2 regions of the Escherichia sp. TC-EC600-tetX4 genome follow, and region 2 is predicted to be linked to the other one. Evidence: predicted binding sites of a transcription regulator. Region 2 holds the regulator's gene; the other holds the start of a gene.
What was found. Region 2 encodes PurR, which represses purine synthesis genes. Its sites were predicted from a motif close to CANGCAAACGTTTGCNTG; they were not measured.
Positions count from the first base shown of each region.

Region 1: a site for PurR is predicted at 2,023-2,040, ahead of glyA (serine hydroxymethyltransferase). Genes of this name have one in related genera too.

Region 1 covers NZ_CP079924.1:1,194,596-1,202,165, reverse strand. The annotation lists gene KXD89_RS05800 (ROK family protein) at 1-454, shown strand, start outside; partial or broken gene KXD89_RS22420 (hypothetical protein) at 514-612, opposite strand; gene glyA (serine hydroxymethyltransferase) at 652-1,905, opposite strand; gene hmpA (NO-inducible flavohemoprotein) at 2,233-3,423, shown strand; gene glnB (nitrogen regulatory protein P-II) at 3,468-3,806, opposite strand; gene glrR (two-component system response regulator GlrR) at 3,867-5,201, opposite strand; gene qseG (two-component system QseEF-associated lipoprotein QseG) at 5,191-5,904, opposite strand; gene qseE (two component system sensor histidine kinase QseE/GlrK) at 6,069-7,496, opposite strand.
Region 2 covers NZ_CP079924.1:2,137,636-2,145,205, reverse strand. The annotation lists gene grxD (monothiol glutaredoxin 4) at 1-164, opposite strand, end outside; gene mepH (peptidoglycan DD-endopeptidase MepH) at 498-1,313, shown strand; gene sodB (superoxide dismutase [Fe]) at 1,441-2,022, shown strand; gene KXD89_RS10300 (MFS transporter) at 2,184-3,353, opposite strand; gene cydH (cytochrome bd-I accessory subunit CydH) at 3,519-3,608, opposite strand; gene purR (HTH-type transcriptional repressor PurR) at 3,907-4,932, shown strand; gene punR (DNA-binding transcriptional activator PunR) at 4,929-5,861, opposite strand; gene punC (purine nucleoside transporter PunC) at 5,974-7,185, shown strand; gene cfa (cyclopropane fatty acyl phospholipid synthase) at 7,476-7,570, shown strand, end outside.

The DNA of each region.
Region 1 (7,570 bases), 940 kb from region 2:
CGTCGTCTGCGACTGTGGACGTTATGGCTGCCTGGAAACTGTCGCCTCGTTAAGCGCATTAAAAAAACAGGCGCGGGTATGGCTAAAATCACAACCGGTTAGTACTCAACTTGATCCTGAAAAACTGACTACAGCGCAGTTAATCGCTGCCTGGCAAAGTGGAGAACCGTGGATCACCAGCTGGGTTGATCGCTCTGCCAATGCCATTGGTTTGAGTCTGTATAACTTCCTCAACATCCTCAATATTAATCAGATTTGGTTGTACGGTCGCAGTTGTGCCTTTGGTGAGAACTGGCTTAATACTATTATTCGCCAGACAGGATTTAACCCGTTCGACCGCGACGAAGGACCGAGCGTGAAAGCGACGCAAATTGGCTTTGGGCAATTAAGCCGCGCACAACAGGTGCTGGGAATTGGCTATTTGTATGTTGAGGCGCAGTTACGACAGATTTGATGGCGCGATAACGTAGAAAGGCTTCCCGAAGGAAGCCTTGATGATCATAAACGAAAAATTGCCTGATGCGCTACGCTTATCAGGCCTACACGGAGATTGCAATATATTGAATTTGCAAAGTTTTGTAGGCCGGATAAGGCGTTCACGCCGCATCCGGCATGAACAACGAGCACATTGACAGCAAATCACCGTTTCGCTTATGCGTAAACCGGGTAACGTGCGCAGATGTCGAGAACTTTACCTTTGATGCGCTCGATAACGGCTTCATCATTGATGCTGTCCAGCACGTCACACATCCAGCCAGCCAGTTCTTTCGCTTCGGCTTCTTTAAAGCCGCGACGGGTAATCGCCGGAGTACCTACACGAATACCGGAGGTCACAAACGGGCTCTTCGGATCGTTCGGTACGCTGTTTTTGTTGACGGTGATGTTAGCACGGCCCAGAGCGGCGTCTGCTTCTTTACCGGTCAGGTTTTTATCAACCAGATCAACCAGGAACAGGTGGTTATCAGTGCCGCCGGAAACCACTTTGTAGCCGCGCTCGAGGAACACTTCTACCATCGCTTTAGCGTTTTTAGCGACCTGCTGCTGGTAAGTTTTGAACTCAGGCTCCATCGCTTCTTTCAGAGCAACCGCTTTACCGGCGATTACGTGCATCAACGGACCGCCCTGACCACCAGGGAAAACGGCAGAGTTCAGTTTTTTGTACAGCTCTTCGCTACCACCTTTCGCCAGGATCAGGCCGCCGCGCGGACCCGCCAGGGTTTTGTGAGTGGTGGTAGTAACAACGTGAGCATGAGGAACCGGGTTCGGGTAGACGCCAGCAGCAACCAGGCCCGCAACGTGCGCCATATCAACGAACAGGTAAGCACCGATGCTGTCAGCGATTTCACGCATTTTCGCCCAGTCCACCACGCCGGAATATGCAGAGAAACCACCGATAATCATTTTCGGCTTGTGTTCTTTGGCTTGTTTTTCCAGATCGGCGTAGTCGATATGACCGGTAGCATCGATACCGTAAGGAACGATGTTGTACAGTTTACCGGAGAAGTTAACCGGAGAACCGTGAGTCAGGTGACCGCCATGCGCCAGGTTCATACCCAGAACGGTATCACCTGGTTCCAGCAGCGCGGTGTAGACCGCAAAGTTAGCCTGGGAGCCGGAGTGCGGCTGGACGTTAGCGTAGTCAGCGCCGAACAGTTCTTTCGCACGATCGATCGCCAGTTGTTCAACGATATCAACATACTCGCAACCGCCGTAGTAGCGTTTGCCCGGATAACCTTCAGCATATTTGTTGGTCAGCTGAGAACCCTGCGCCTGCATTACGCGCGGGCTGGTGTAGTTTTCGGAGGCGATCAGTTCGATGTGCTCTTCCTGACGTACTTTTTCCTGCTCCATAGCCTGCCACAGTTCGGCATCATAATCGGCAATGTTCATTTCACGCTTTAACATCCGCATCTCCTGACTCAGCTAACAATAAAATTTTTGGCCTTTATAGGCGGTCCTGTTGGACAACGGCGAACAGTATAACCGAATCATTGTGCGATAACAGGTCTTGACAAAGGAATTTACGCAAACGATTACCTTCAGGCTACGCAAGGCTTTGGAGAATAAAGAGCTTGCAACCGGAAACGGATTTCTTTTCAGGTTTGTGATGCAAATTTTTCACTTCATCACATTCTTTCTGAAAAACACCAAAGAACCATTTACATTGCAGGGCTATTTTTTATAAGATGCATTTGAGATACATCAATTAAGATGCAAAAAAAGGAAGACCATATGCTTGACGCTCAAACCATCGCTACAGTAAAAGCCACCATCCCTTTACTGGTGGAAACGGGGCCAAAGTTAACCGCCCATTTCTACGACCGTATGTTTACTCATAACCCAGAACTCAAAGAAATTTTTAACATGAGTAACCAGCGTAATGGCGATCAACGTGAAGCCCTGTTTAACGCTATTGCCGCCTACGCCAGTAATATTGAAAACCTGCCTGCGCTGCTGCCAGCGGTAGAAAAAATCGCGCAGAAGCACACCAGCTTCCAGATCAAACCGGAACAGTACAACATCGTCGGTGAACACCTGTTGGCAACGCTGGACGAAATGTTCAGCCCGGGGCAGGAAGTGCTGGACGCGTGGGGTAAAGCCTATGGTGTACTGGCTAATGTATTTATCAATCGCGAGGCGGAAATCTATAACGAAAACGCCAGCAAAGCCGGTGGTTGGGAAGGTACTCGCGATTTCCGCATTGTGGCTAAAACACCGCGCAGCGCGCTTATCACCAGCTTCGAACTGGAGCCGGTCGACGGTGGCGCAGTGGCAGAATACCGTCCGGGGCAATATCTCGGCGTCTGGCTGAAGCCGGAAGGTTTCCCACATCAGGAAATTCGTCAGTACTCTTTGACTCGCAAACCGGATGGCAAAGGCTATCGTATTGCGGTGAAACGCGAAGAGGGTGGGCAGGTATCCAACTGGTTGCACAATCACGCCAATGTTGGCGATGTCGTGAAACTGGTCGCTCCGGCAGGTGATTTCTTTATGGCTGTCGCAGATGACACACCAGTGACGTTAATCTCTGCCGGTGTTGGTCAAACGCCAATGCTGGCAATGCTCGACACGCTGGCAAAAGCAGGCCACACAGCACAAGTGAACTGGTTCCATGCGGCAGAAAATGGCGATGTTCACGCCTTTGCCGATGAAGTTAAGGAACTGGGGCAGTCACTGCCGCGCTTTACCGCGCACACCTGGTATCGTCAGCCGAGCGAAGCCGATCGCGCTAAAGGTCAGTTTGATAGCGAAGGTCTGATGGATTTGAGCAAACTGGAAGGTGCGTTCAGCGATCCGACAATGCAGTTCTATCTCTGCGGCCCGGTTGGCTTCATGCAGTTTACCGCGAAACAGTTAGTGGATCTGGGCGTGAAGCAGGAAAACATTCATTACGAATGCTTTGGCCCGCATAAGGTGCTGTAATTTGATGTTGCCGGATGGAAACATCCGGCAACCCTTGACGCGGTTTAAATTGCCGCGTCGTCCTCTTCACCGGTACGGATGCGAATGACCCGTGCCACGTCAAAGACGAAGATTTTACCGTCACCGATTTTGCCGGTTTGCGCCGTGCGAATAATGGTATCGACACAGGTATCGACAATGTCGTCCGGTACGACAATCTCAATTTTCACTTTCGGCAGAAAATCCACCATATACTCCGCGCCGCGGTACAGCTCGGTATGGCCTTTCTGGCGACCAAAGCCTTTCACTTCGGTCACCGTCATGCCGGTAATACCGACTTCGGCCAGTGCTTCGCGGACATCGTCCAGCTTGAAGGGTTTTATAATCGCATCAATCTTTTTCATGCTATTCCTTGAAAAGGTCGCCTGTCTTTTGATCTGCTAAACGTAACACATAACGCCAATTCATTCCTTGAAATCGTTTGCATCCAGCTCGTGTCGGGAAAGCAGTTTATAAAATTCTGTCCGGTTGCGCCCCGCCATTCTCGCCGCGTGGGTGACGTTGCCTTTGGTGATTTGCAGCAGCTTACGCAAATAGTTGAGTTCAAACTGATTACGTGCCTCAACAAAGGTTGGCAGCGCCGTATTTTCACCCTCCAGCGCCTGCTCCACCAGCGCATCACTAATCACCGGAGATGAGGTCAGCGCCACGCACTGTTCAATCACGTTGACCAACTGGCGCACATTACCCGGCCAGCTCGCGGTCATCAGGCGTTTCATCGCATCGGTAGAGAACGCGCGGACAAACGGTTTATGTCGCTCTGCCGCCTGGCGCAACAGGTGATTTGCCAGTAGCGGAATGTCTTCTGTGCGCTCCGCCAGTGCCGGAATTTTCAGGCTGACAACGTTGAGGCGGTAATAGAGATCTTCGCGGAATTCCCCGCGCGCCATCGCTTTTGGCAGATCACGGTGAGTGGCAGAAATAATCCGCACATTGATATCAATATCGCGGTTACTGCCCAGCGGGCGCACTTTACGCTCCTGCAACACGCGCAGCAGTTTGACCTGTAACGGCGCAGGCATATCGCCAATTTCATCGAGAAATAGCGTTCCGCCTTCCGCCGCCTGGAATAAACCTTCGCGATTGCTGACAGCGCCAGTAAACGCGCCACGCGCATGACCAAACAGCTCCGACTCCAGCAATTGCTCGGGCAATGCGCCACAGTTAATAGCAATAAATGGTTTGCTGTTGCGCGGGCTGGCGTTGTGGATAGCCTGGGCGAAAATCTCTTTCCCGGTGCCGCTCTGACCGTTAATCAAAACGCTGACGTCTGATTGCGCCACCAGCCGCGCCTGTTCCAGCAAACGCAGCATCAGCGGGCTGCGGGTGACAATTGCCTCGCGCCAGCGTTCATCGGTGGCTGGCGCGGATTGCTCCAGCGCATCGTCAATTGCCTGATATAGCGCGTCTTTGTCGACAGGCTTGGTGAGGAAACTAAAAACGCCCTGCTGTGTTGCAGCAACGGCATCGGGAATAGAACCATGCGCGGTAAGAATAATTACCGGCATTCCCGGCTGCACTTTCTGGATTTCAGCAAACAGCTGCATACCGTCCATTTCATCCATCCGCAGGTCGCTGATGACTAAATCTACTTTTTCGCGATTCAGTACCCGTAATCCTTCAGCGCCACTTTCCGCCGTGACCACACTGTAGCCTTCGCTGGTCAGGCGCAGGCCAAGCAGTTTCAGCAATCCCGGATCGTCATCGACCAATAATAAATGCGCAGGTTTATGGCTCATCAGGAGTGACCTCATGGGTGGATGGCGCGGGCTTTTCACTCTCGTGCGGCGTATCCGGCGAGAAATTTCCAGCCGGTTTGCGGGTCGAGAGCTGGCGTTCAATATCGGTCAGGTTTTCCAGCTTGCGGGTGGTGAGTTCCAGTTGCTGCTGTAGAACGTGATGTTGCTGGCGCAATGTATCCAGCTCGCTGTCGCTGGACTGCTGGAGTTTACTGTAACGTTGGCGCTCTTCCGCCAGTTGCAGTTGCAGCGCCTGACCATCGCGCCAGAGTTGATACAGTGGGCGAACCTGTGCCGGGATCTCGGTACTTAACGCTTCAATACGCGCGACCAGCTGGCGGCGCTCATACGGCGTAATTTTGGCGTCGGCGAGCAAAATCCCTTGTTTAAAGGTATTTTGCCAGCTGCCGTCGTCATATTGGCGAGCTTGCTGACGCGACTGCGCAGGCATTAAACGATCAGCACAATCCATCGCCCGCAGCCAGTAAAGCGGATTGGTTTCGGTTGATTTACCTTGCAGCGCCCAGATGTCGCTACATTCAGTAGAAAGATAGTCAGCCAGTTGATAAACCGGAATTTTTTCTTCTGCTGGCGTATCAATGGCTGGCTTATTGTGATTCTGCACGCAACCCAGCAATGCCAGACATGGCAGCCCTGCCAGCCACAGCCGTCGGGGCAATAATCGTTGAAAAATGTGTCGCATATTCACCAGACTTAAAGCCTATCCCAGTGGGCGTAATTGTTGCAGACAGTCTGGACATGGACAGCGCGGAGAAACCGGAGCGTACATATCGTACGTGAAGATTTCGAGCACTGCCCGGGGCCGAACTGACAAATAAAATAGCCTGATAGGATAGGCTGTTAGCATTATTTCGTGTTTTTCGACGACGGTAATTCAATGCGGAAACAAACGTCTTGCCCGCTCTCGTCGACCAGATACAGTTCCCCTTGCATACGGCGAATACAATCCCTGGCAATGCTTAATCCCAGACCGCTGCCCTTCACCGCCCCTTTTCGCTGGTGGCTTCCCTGAAAAAAGGGTTCGAAGATCATGGCGCGTTCCTCTTGCGGAATGGGCGTGCCTGTATTGATGACATCAATATAAACCCGCGCACCATGTAAACTGCTGCGAAGGCAAATGTTACCGGATTCAGCCCCGTAGTGCACCGCATTGGAGTAAAGATTATCCAGTACGCTCATCAGCAGCATTGGCTCCGCCAGGCAAGCTGTTGCTTTGAGATCGACGTCGGTATGCATCATTTTAGCCCGTGCGGGCAGGCTATGAGCAGAAACCACTGTCTCCACCAGCGGTGCTAACTCAACATTCTCCAGTTCCACCGCACTGTCCGCCTGTTTACGGTTGTAATCAAGCAGTTGTTCGATCAGTTTTTGCAAATTGCGGCTGCTGCTATCAAGAATGCTCACCACCTCTTTTTGCTCTGGCGTAAGCGGCCCGACAACCTGGTCAGCCAGTAATTCAGTGCCCTCGCGCATACTCGCCAGTGGCGTTTTTAATTCATGAGATAAATGTCTTAAAAATTGATGGCGTTGGGATTCCAGCCATGACAGGCGCTCACTTAACCAAAGAATACGTTGCCCAACCGAGCGTAACTCGCTCGGTCCACTGAACGAGACGCTATTGCCCAGAGAACGCCCTTCCCCCAGACGGTTGATCATGCGCTCGATATTTTTCACCGGCCCGATAATCATCCGCGTGAAAAGCAGTACCATTACCAGACTCACCAGAAATAGCACCAGCGATTGCCAACCAAAATATTGCCCACGTTCGGCGATTTCACGCTGAAGCTGCTGCCCACGAGAGAACACCACTGTGCGCGTGGCCTGTACCATTTCGGTATTGGCACTGGCAAAGGCTTCAAGACGTGCGGCGGCGGCAGCATCGGGACCGCTGTTGTTACACTGAAGTTGAGCCAGATTGTGCAAATCCTGACGTAATGCCTGGTAGAGTTTATCGTCCGGCAGCACGCCTGCGTGGGCATCGAGCATTTCGCTGTAACGCTTGCGCTGGCTTTGATAAACCTTCGCCAGGGTTGGGTCGTCCAGCACGCAATACTGACGGTAACTACGCTCCATCTCCAGCGCCGCGTTGGTCATCGCTTCACTGCGCCGGGCATCAATAAGCGTAGTGCGGTTAACCAGCGCCGCCTGATCGCTAAGCGCATTCAGGCTTTGCCAGGCTTGCCATGCCAGCACCAACAGGGGCAGCAGAATCAGCAAAAATGCCAGCATTACCAGTTGTCGTAATGAGCGGGGAAAAACGGGCCAGCGTTTCAAGGTGTTACTCTCGTCAGACGCGAATAGCCTGATGCTAACCGAGGGGAAGTTCAGATACAACAAAGCCGGGAATT
Region 2 (7,570 bases):
TTCTGCAGAATATCAACATAGGCAAAACGTTCGCCACATGCGGCAAGCGCCTGGACTGCCTGGGCAGAGAAACCGCAGCTCGGCAGTTTCGGTGAACCTTTCATGTACAGCAGGATCGGGTTTTCAGCAATCTGGCGTTGGATTTTTTCGATAGTGGTGCTCATTGTCTTGCTTCCTCAAACTTCTTTACGGCAGTAATCTGACATTGTAGCGGGTCAGTGCGGCATCGGAAAATAACATTTTCATCACGCTTTTGCTATTTTATCCCTTTGCTCTATTTGTTGCATTTCAAATATTCGTTTCTTCTCTGATGCCGGCAAACTGGCGTATTTATAACCATTTTTAGCTTTCACTGCTGCATTTTTTTGCGCTCGCCAACGAAACGTATTTTTTAACAATAAAAGCTATTAACTTTCTCTTCTTCTATGCATTAGAATCATCAAGTTTTGTAAATCAGACGCAGGCATGATAGACCTGCCTTTACAGAGGGACGCTCAGTGGCGCGGATAAACCGTATTTCGATCACGCTCTGTGCTTTACTTTTTACCACCCTGCCTTTAACGCCTATGGCCCATGCTTCAAAGCAAGCCAGGGAGAGTTCTGCTACCACTCATATCACCAAAAAAGCAGATAAAAAGAAAAGCACGGCAACCACCAAAAAGACCCAGAAAACAGCGAAAAAAGCCGCCAGTAAAAGTACGACCAAAAGCAAAACCGCTTCTTCCGTTAAAAAATCTTCCATTACCGCTTCTAAAAACGCCAAAACTCGCAGCAAACACGCCGTCAATAAAACGGCCTCAGCCAGCTTTACCGAAAAGTGTACCAAACGTAAGGGCTATAAATCGCATTGTGTGAAAGTCAAAAATGCCGCGTCAGGAACTCTTGCCGACGCGCACAAAGCGAAGGTGCAAAAAGCTACGAAAGTGGCAATGAATAAACTGATGCAGCAAATTGGTAAGCCATATCGTTGGGGTGGCAGCTCACCGCGTACCGGTTTTGATTGCAGCGGCCTGGTTTATTACGCTTATAAAGATTTGGTGAAAATTCGTATTCCGCGTACGGCGAATGAAATGTATCACCTGCGTGATGCAGCGCCAATCGAACGTAGTGAACTGAAAAACGGCGACCTGGTCTTTTTCCGTACTCAGGGACGCGGCACAGCCGATCATGTCGGCGTGTATGTCGGCAACGGCAAATTTATTCAGTCACCGCGCACAGGTCAGGAAATTCAAATCACTTCTCTCAGTGAAGACTACTGGCAGCGCCACTATGTTGGCGCTCGTCGGGTAATGACCCCAAAAACACTTCGCTAAAACTTTACCCTGTTGTTACGGCAACAGGGTAAGTTCATCTTTTGTCTCACCTTTTAATTTGCTACCCTATCCATACGCACAATAAGGCTATTGTACGTATGCAAATTAATAATAAAGGAGAGTAGCAATGTCATTCGAATTACCTGCACTACCATATGCTAAAGATGCTCTGGCACCGCACATTTCTGCGGAAACCATCGAGTATCACTACGGCAAGCACCATCAGACTTATGTCACTAACCTGAACAACCTGATTAAAGGTACCGCGTTTGAAGGTAAATCACTGGAAGAGATTATTCGCAGCTCTGAAGGTGGCGTATTCAACAACGCAGCTCAGGTCTGGAACCATACTTTCTACTGGAACTGCCTGGCACCGAACGCCGGTGGCGAACCGACTGGAAAAGTCGCTGAAGCTATCGCCGCATCTTTTGGCAGCTTTGCCGATTTCAAAGCGCAGTTTACTGATGCAGCGATCAAAAACTTTGGTTCTGGCTGGACCTGGCTGGTGAAAAACAGCGATGGCAAACTGGCTATCGTTTCAACCTCTAACGCGGGTACTCCGCTGACCACCGATGCGACTCCGCTGCTGACCGTTGATGTCTGGGAACACGCTTATTACATCGACTATCGCAATGCACGTCCTGGCTATCTGGAGCACTTCTGGGCGCTGGTGAACTGGGAATTCGTAGCGAAAAATCTCGCTGCATAATAACTGATGGCAAATGCAGCATTGCCTGAAGCGCTACGCTTATCAGGCCTACGCGGATCATCGATGTAGGTCGGATAAGGCACTCGCCGCATCCGGCAAGATAAATCGCACGTTGTCAGCAACTGTAACGCAGAAGGTTATCCTTCTGCGTTTTTGTTTAATTAGCTGTTAGCAACGCAAACTGTTTCAGGTTGTTTTCTGGCTGACATAAACACCAGCAATAATGCCAGTCCCGCGACAATCGCTCCCATCACCGGCACAAAGCTGTATCCCAGCCCAGCGGAAATTACCGCACCACCAGCAGCTGCTCCCAGCGCATTTCCAAGATTAAAGGCACCAATATTGACTGATGAAGACAGACCTGGCGCTTCACTGGCGACACGCATCACGCGCATCTGTAACGGCGGTACGACCGCAAAGGTTGCTGCGCCCCACACCACCATGCTAATAGCTGCGCCGAACTCATTGCGGGCCAGGAACGGGATTGCCAGCATAATCACCATCAACAACAACAAAAAGCCTTTCAACGTGCCGTTAACTGAACGATCTGCCAGTTTGCCGCCGAGATAGTTACCGATAGAGAATCCGACACCAATCAGCACCAGCATTGCCGTGACGAACACCGGTGTTGCGTGGGTAATACTTTGCAGTACCGGAGAGATATAGGTGTAGAGAGTAAACATTGCACCAGCTCCCAGTACCGTCGTCAGCAATGCAGACAGCACCTGCGGACGCATTAATACCGCCAGCTCTTTTTTCACTTCAGGTCGTGCCCCTGCACCACCTTTAGGTAATGAGAAGAACAGACTTACCATTGAAATCACTCCCAGCCCCGCCGTTGCCAGAAATGACATCCGCCAGCCGATGGTTTCACCCAACCAGGTCGCCGCCGGCACGCCACCGATATTTGCCAGGGTTAACCCCATAAACATAGTGGCAACTGCGCTGGCCTGTTTATGTTTTGGCACCACGCTTGCGGCCACGACTGAACCCAAACCAAAAAATGCTCCGTGATTCAGGCTGGTCAAAATGCGTGAAAGCATCAGGGTCATATAATCCGGCGCGATGGCGGAAAGTACGTTGCCGAGCGTGAAAATTGCCATCAGGAAAATCAACGCACTGCGGCGGGCACGATGAGAAAGTAGAAGCGTCATCAGCGGCGCGCCAACCATTACGCCAACTGCATAGGCACTGATTAACATTCCGGCAGCGGGAATCGAGACATCCACACCGCGCGCAATGACGGGCAACAAGCCCATTGGCGAGAACTCCGTTGTCCCGATACCAAACGCGCCAATCGCCAGCGCCAGCAACGGATAGTTAATTTTCATGCCTTATCTCCACCTCTTCGCGTCATTACGCGATATTCATTAAAGTGGCGAAAGCATGACAGCAATCACAAAAAAATGAAAATAACAAAAAGAGAAAACACTTTTGCCATTTTGCTAACAAACAGGAAGGAGATGCGAGGGAGAACGCGCTCCCTCGAGAGGAAATCAGTGCAGCGCGGCAGTCAAACCCACGGCTACGATCAAACCGAGGACGATAATCGTTGTTACCAGTGAAAATTTAAGGTCGGTGCTCATCAAGTTTTCTCCTTTTTTATTACCACACAAAAAGTGATATTACGCATTTTTACACACTGTGATGAAAAAATCTCCCGTCATTTATAATGATAAGTGTTTTTACCACTTCCCCTTTTCGTCAAGATCGGCCAAAATTCCACGCTTACACTATTTGCGTACTGGCCATTGACCCCTTCCTGACGCTCCGTGTCGTTTTTCCGGCGTACCGCAACACTTTTGTTGTGCGTAAGGTGTGTAAAGGCAAACGTTTACCTTGCGATTTTGCAGGAGCTGAAGTTAGGGTCTGGAGTGAAATGGAATGGCAACAATAAAAGATGTAGCGAAACGAGCAAACGTTTCCACTACAACTGTGTCACACGTGATCAACAAAACACGTTTCGTCGCTGAAGAAACGCGCAACGCCGTGTGGGCAGCGATTAAAGAATTACACTACTCCCCTAGCGCGGTGGCGCGTAGCCTGAAGGTTAACCACACCAAGTCTATCGGTTTGCTGGCGACCAGCAGCGAAGCGGCCTATTTTGCCGAGATCATTGAAGCAGTTGAAAAAAATTGCTTCCAGAAAGGTTACACCCTGATTCTGGGCAATGCGTGGAACAATCTTGAGAAACAGCGGGCTTATCTGTCGATGATGGCGCAAAAACGCGTCGATGGTCTGCTGGTGATGTGTTCTGAGTACCCAGAGCCGTTGCTGGCGATGCTGGAAGAGTATCGCCATATCCCAATGGTGGTCATGGACTGGGGTGAAGCAAAAGCTGACTTCACCGATGCGGTCATTGATAACGCGTTCGAAGGCGGCTACATGGCCGGGCGTTATCTGATTGAACGCGGTCACCGCGAAATCGGCGTCATCCCCGGCCCGCTGGAACGTAACACCGGCGCAGGCCGCCTTGCCGGTTTTATGAAGGCGATGGAAGAAGCGATGATCAAGGTGCCGGAAAGCTGGATTGTGCAGGGTGACTTTGAACCTGAATCCGGTTATCGCGCCATGCAGCAAATCCTGTCGCAGCCGCATCGCCCTACTGCCGTCTTCTGTGGTGGCGATATCATGGCAATGGGCGCACTTTGTGCTGCTGATGAAATGGGCCTGCGCGTCCCGCAGGATGTTTCGCTGATCGGTTATGATAACGTGCGCAACGCGCGCTATTTTACGCCGGCGCTGACCACGATCCATCAGCCAAAAGATTCGCTGGGTGAAACAGCGTTCAACATGCTGTTGGATCGTATCGTCAACAAACGTGAAGAACCGCAGTCTATTGAAGTGCATCCGCGCTTGATTGAACGCCGCTCCGTGGCTGACGGCCCGTTCCGCGACTATCGTCGTTAATCACCCGTTGCGGGAGTCTCTTCCGGCTCCCGCAGCCACTCCTTATTCAGCGTCTCACTATCGCCGAGATACTCAAGCAACCAGGTTAACGCAGGCGACATATCATTTTGCTGCCATGTCAGACAACATGCCGAATCCGGAAAGGGGTTTTCCAGTTCTAATGCTACCCACTTCCCCTCATTAAGCCACGGTTTGGCGAAATGTGTTGGCACCATCCCTATGCATAATCCTGCCGAGATACAGGTTGCCGATGATTCCCAGTCAGGCACGACAACTCTTTTTTGGTTATCCAGCAACCAGGTAATACGTTTAGGTAGCGTTCGCGAGGTGTCTTCGCGCACCAACGACGGCCAGTTGCGCAACGTATCATCGCTGAACGGGCCATCCATCAACGCCAGCGGGTGGTGACTGGCAACAACGCAACTCCAGCTTAGCATCCCCATATCCCGGAAGGCATAACGACCGCCTACCGGAATCGCGCGTGTTGCGCCAATCGCCAGTTCCACGCGCCCGTCGGAAAGCGCATCCCAGACACCGTTGAACACTTCCTGAAAGACAAGAAGTTCGACATCATCAAAATGGCGATAAAAATCAACGATCATCTGCCGTGTACGTTCTGGCCTGACAATATTATCCACTGCGATAGCTAACTGACCGCGCCAGCCGTTCGCTATCTGCTGACATTGCTGGCGGGTGATCTGCATTTTTTTGACAACAGAGCGCCCTTCTTTGAGAAACCACGCTCCAGCAGCGGTCAGCTCCACATCACGGTGCCGTCGTTCAAAGAGCGGCACCGCCAGCCACTCTTCCAGCTGACGCACGGTATAGCTGACCGCAGAAGGAACGCGATGCAGCTCCTGTGCCGCAGCGCTAAAACTACCATTACGCGCTACCGCATCAACAACTTCGAGTGAATATTCTGACCACATAGTCTGCCTGCAAAATTTTTGAAACCAGTCATCAAATATTACCGTTTCACAACACTAATTTCACTCCCTACACTTTGCGGCGGTGTTTAATTGAGAGATTTAGAGAATATACATGCAACCTGGGAAAAGATTTTTAGTCTGGCTGGCGGGTTTGAGCGTACTCGGTTTTCTGGCAACCGATATGTATCTGCCTGCTTTCGCCGCCATACAGGCCGACCTGCAAACGCCTGCGTCTGCTGTCAGTGCCAGCCTTAGTCTGTTCCTTGCCGGTTTTGCCGCAGCCCAGCTTCTGTGGGGGCCGCTCTCCGACCGTTATGGTCGTAAACCGGTATTATTAATCGGCCTGACAATTTTTGCGTTAGGTAGTCTGGGGATGCTGTGGGTAGAAAACGCCGCTACGCTGCTGGTATTGCGTTTTGTACAGGCTGTGGGTGTCTGCGCCGCGGCGGTTATCTGGCAAGCATTAGTGACAGATTATTATCCTTCACAGAAAGTTAACCGTATTTTTGCGGCCATCATGCCGCTGGTGGGTCTATCTCCGGCACTGGCTCCTCTGTTAGGAAGCTGGCTGCTGGTCCATTTTTCCTGGCAGGCGATTTTCGCCACCCTGTTTGCCATTACCGTGGTGCTGATTCTGCCTATTTTCTGGCTCAAACCCACGACGAAGGCCCGTAACAATAGTCAGGATGGTCTGACCTTTACCGACCTGCTACGTTCTAAAACCTATCGCGGCAACGTGCTGATATACGCAGCCTGTTCAGCCAGTTTTTTTGCATGGCTGACCGGTTCACCGTTCATCCTTAGTGAAATGGGCTACAGCCCGGCAGTTATTGGTTTAAGTTATGTCCCGCAAACTATCGCGTTTCTGATTGGTGGTTATGGCTGTCGCGCCGCGCTGCAGAAATGGCAAGGCAAGCAGTTATTACCGTGGTTGCTGGTGCTGTTTGCTGTCAGCGTCATTGCGACCTGGGCTGCGGGCTTCATTAGCCATGTGTCGCTGGTCGAAATCCTGATCCCATTCTGTGTGATGGCGATTGCCAATGGCGCGATCTACCCTATTGTTGTCGCCCAGGCGCTGCGTCCCTTCCCACACGCAACTGGTCGCGCCGCAGCGTTGCAGAACACTCTTCAACTGGGTCTGTGCTTCCTCGCAAGTCTGGTAGTTTCCTGGCTGATCAGTATCAGCACGCCATTGCTCACCACCACCAGCGTGATGTTATCAACAGTAGTGCTGGTCGCGCTGGGTTACATGATGCAACGTTGTGAAGAAGTTGGCTGCCAGAATCATGGCAATGCCGAAGTCGCTCATAGCGAATCACACTGATCTATATCGATATACTTATACTTAGGCTGCTAACAAAATTTTGTTGTATGATTGAAATTAGCGGCCTATACTAATTTCGAGTTGTTAAAGCTACGATAAATATTATGTTTTTACGGGGACAGGATCGTTCCCGACTCACTATGGATAGTCATTTCGGCAAGGGTTCCTCCTTTCCCTCTGTTCTACGTCGGATTATAGACTCGCGGTTTTTTCTGCGAGATTTCTCACAAAGCCCAAAAAGCGTCTACGCTGTTTTAAGGTTCTGATCACCGACCAGTGATGGAGAAACTATGAGTTCATCGTGTATAGAAGAAGTCAGTGTACCGGATGACAACTGGTACCGTATCGCCAACGAATTACTTAGCCGTGCCGGTATAGCCATTAA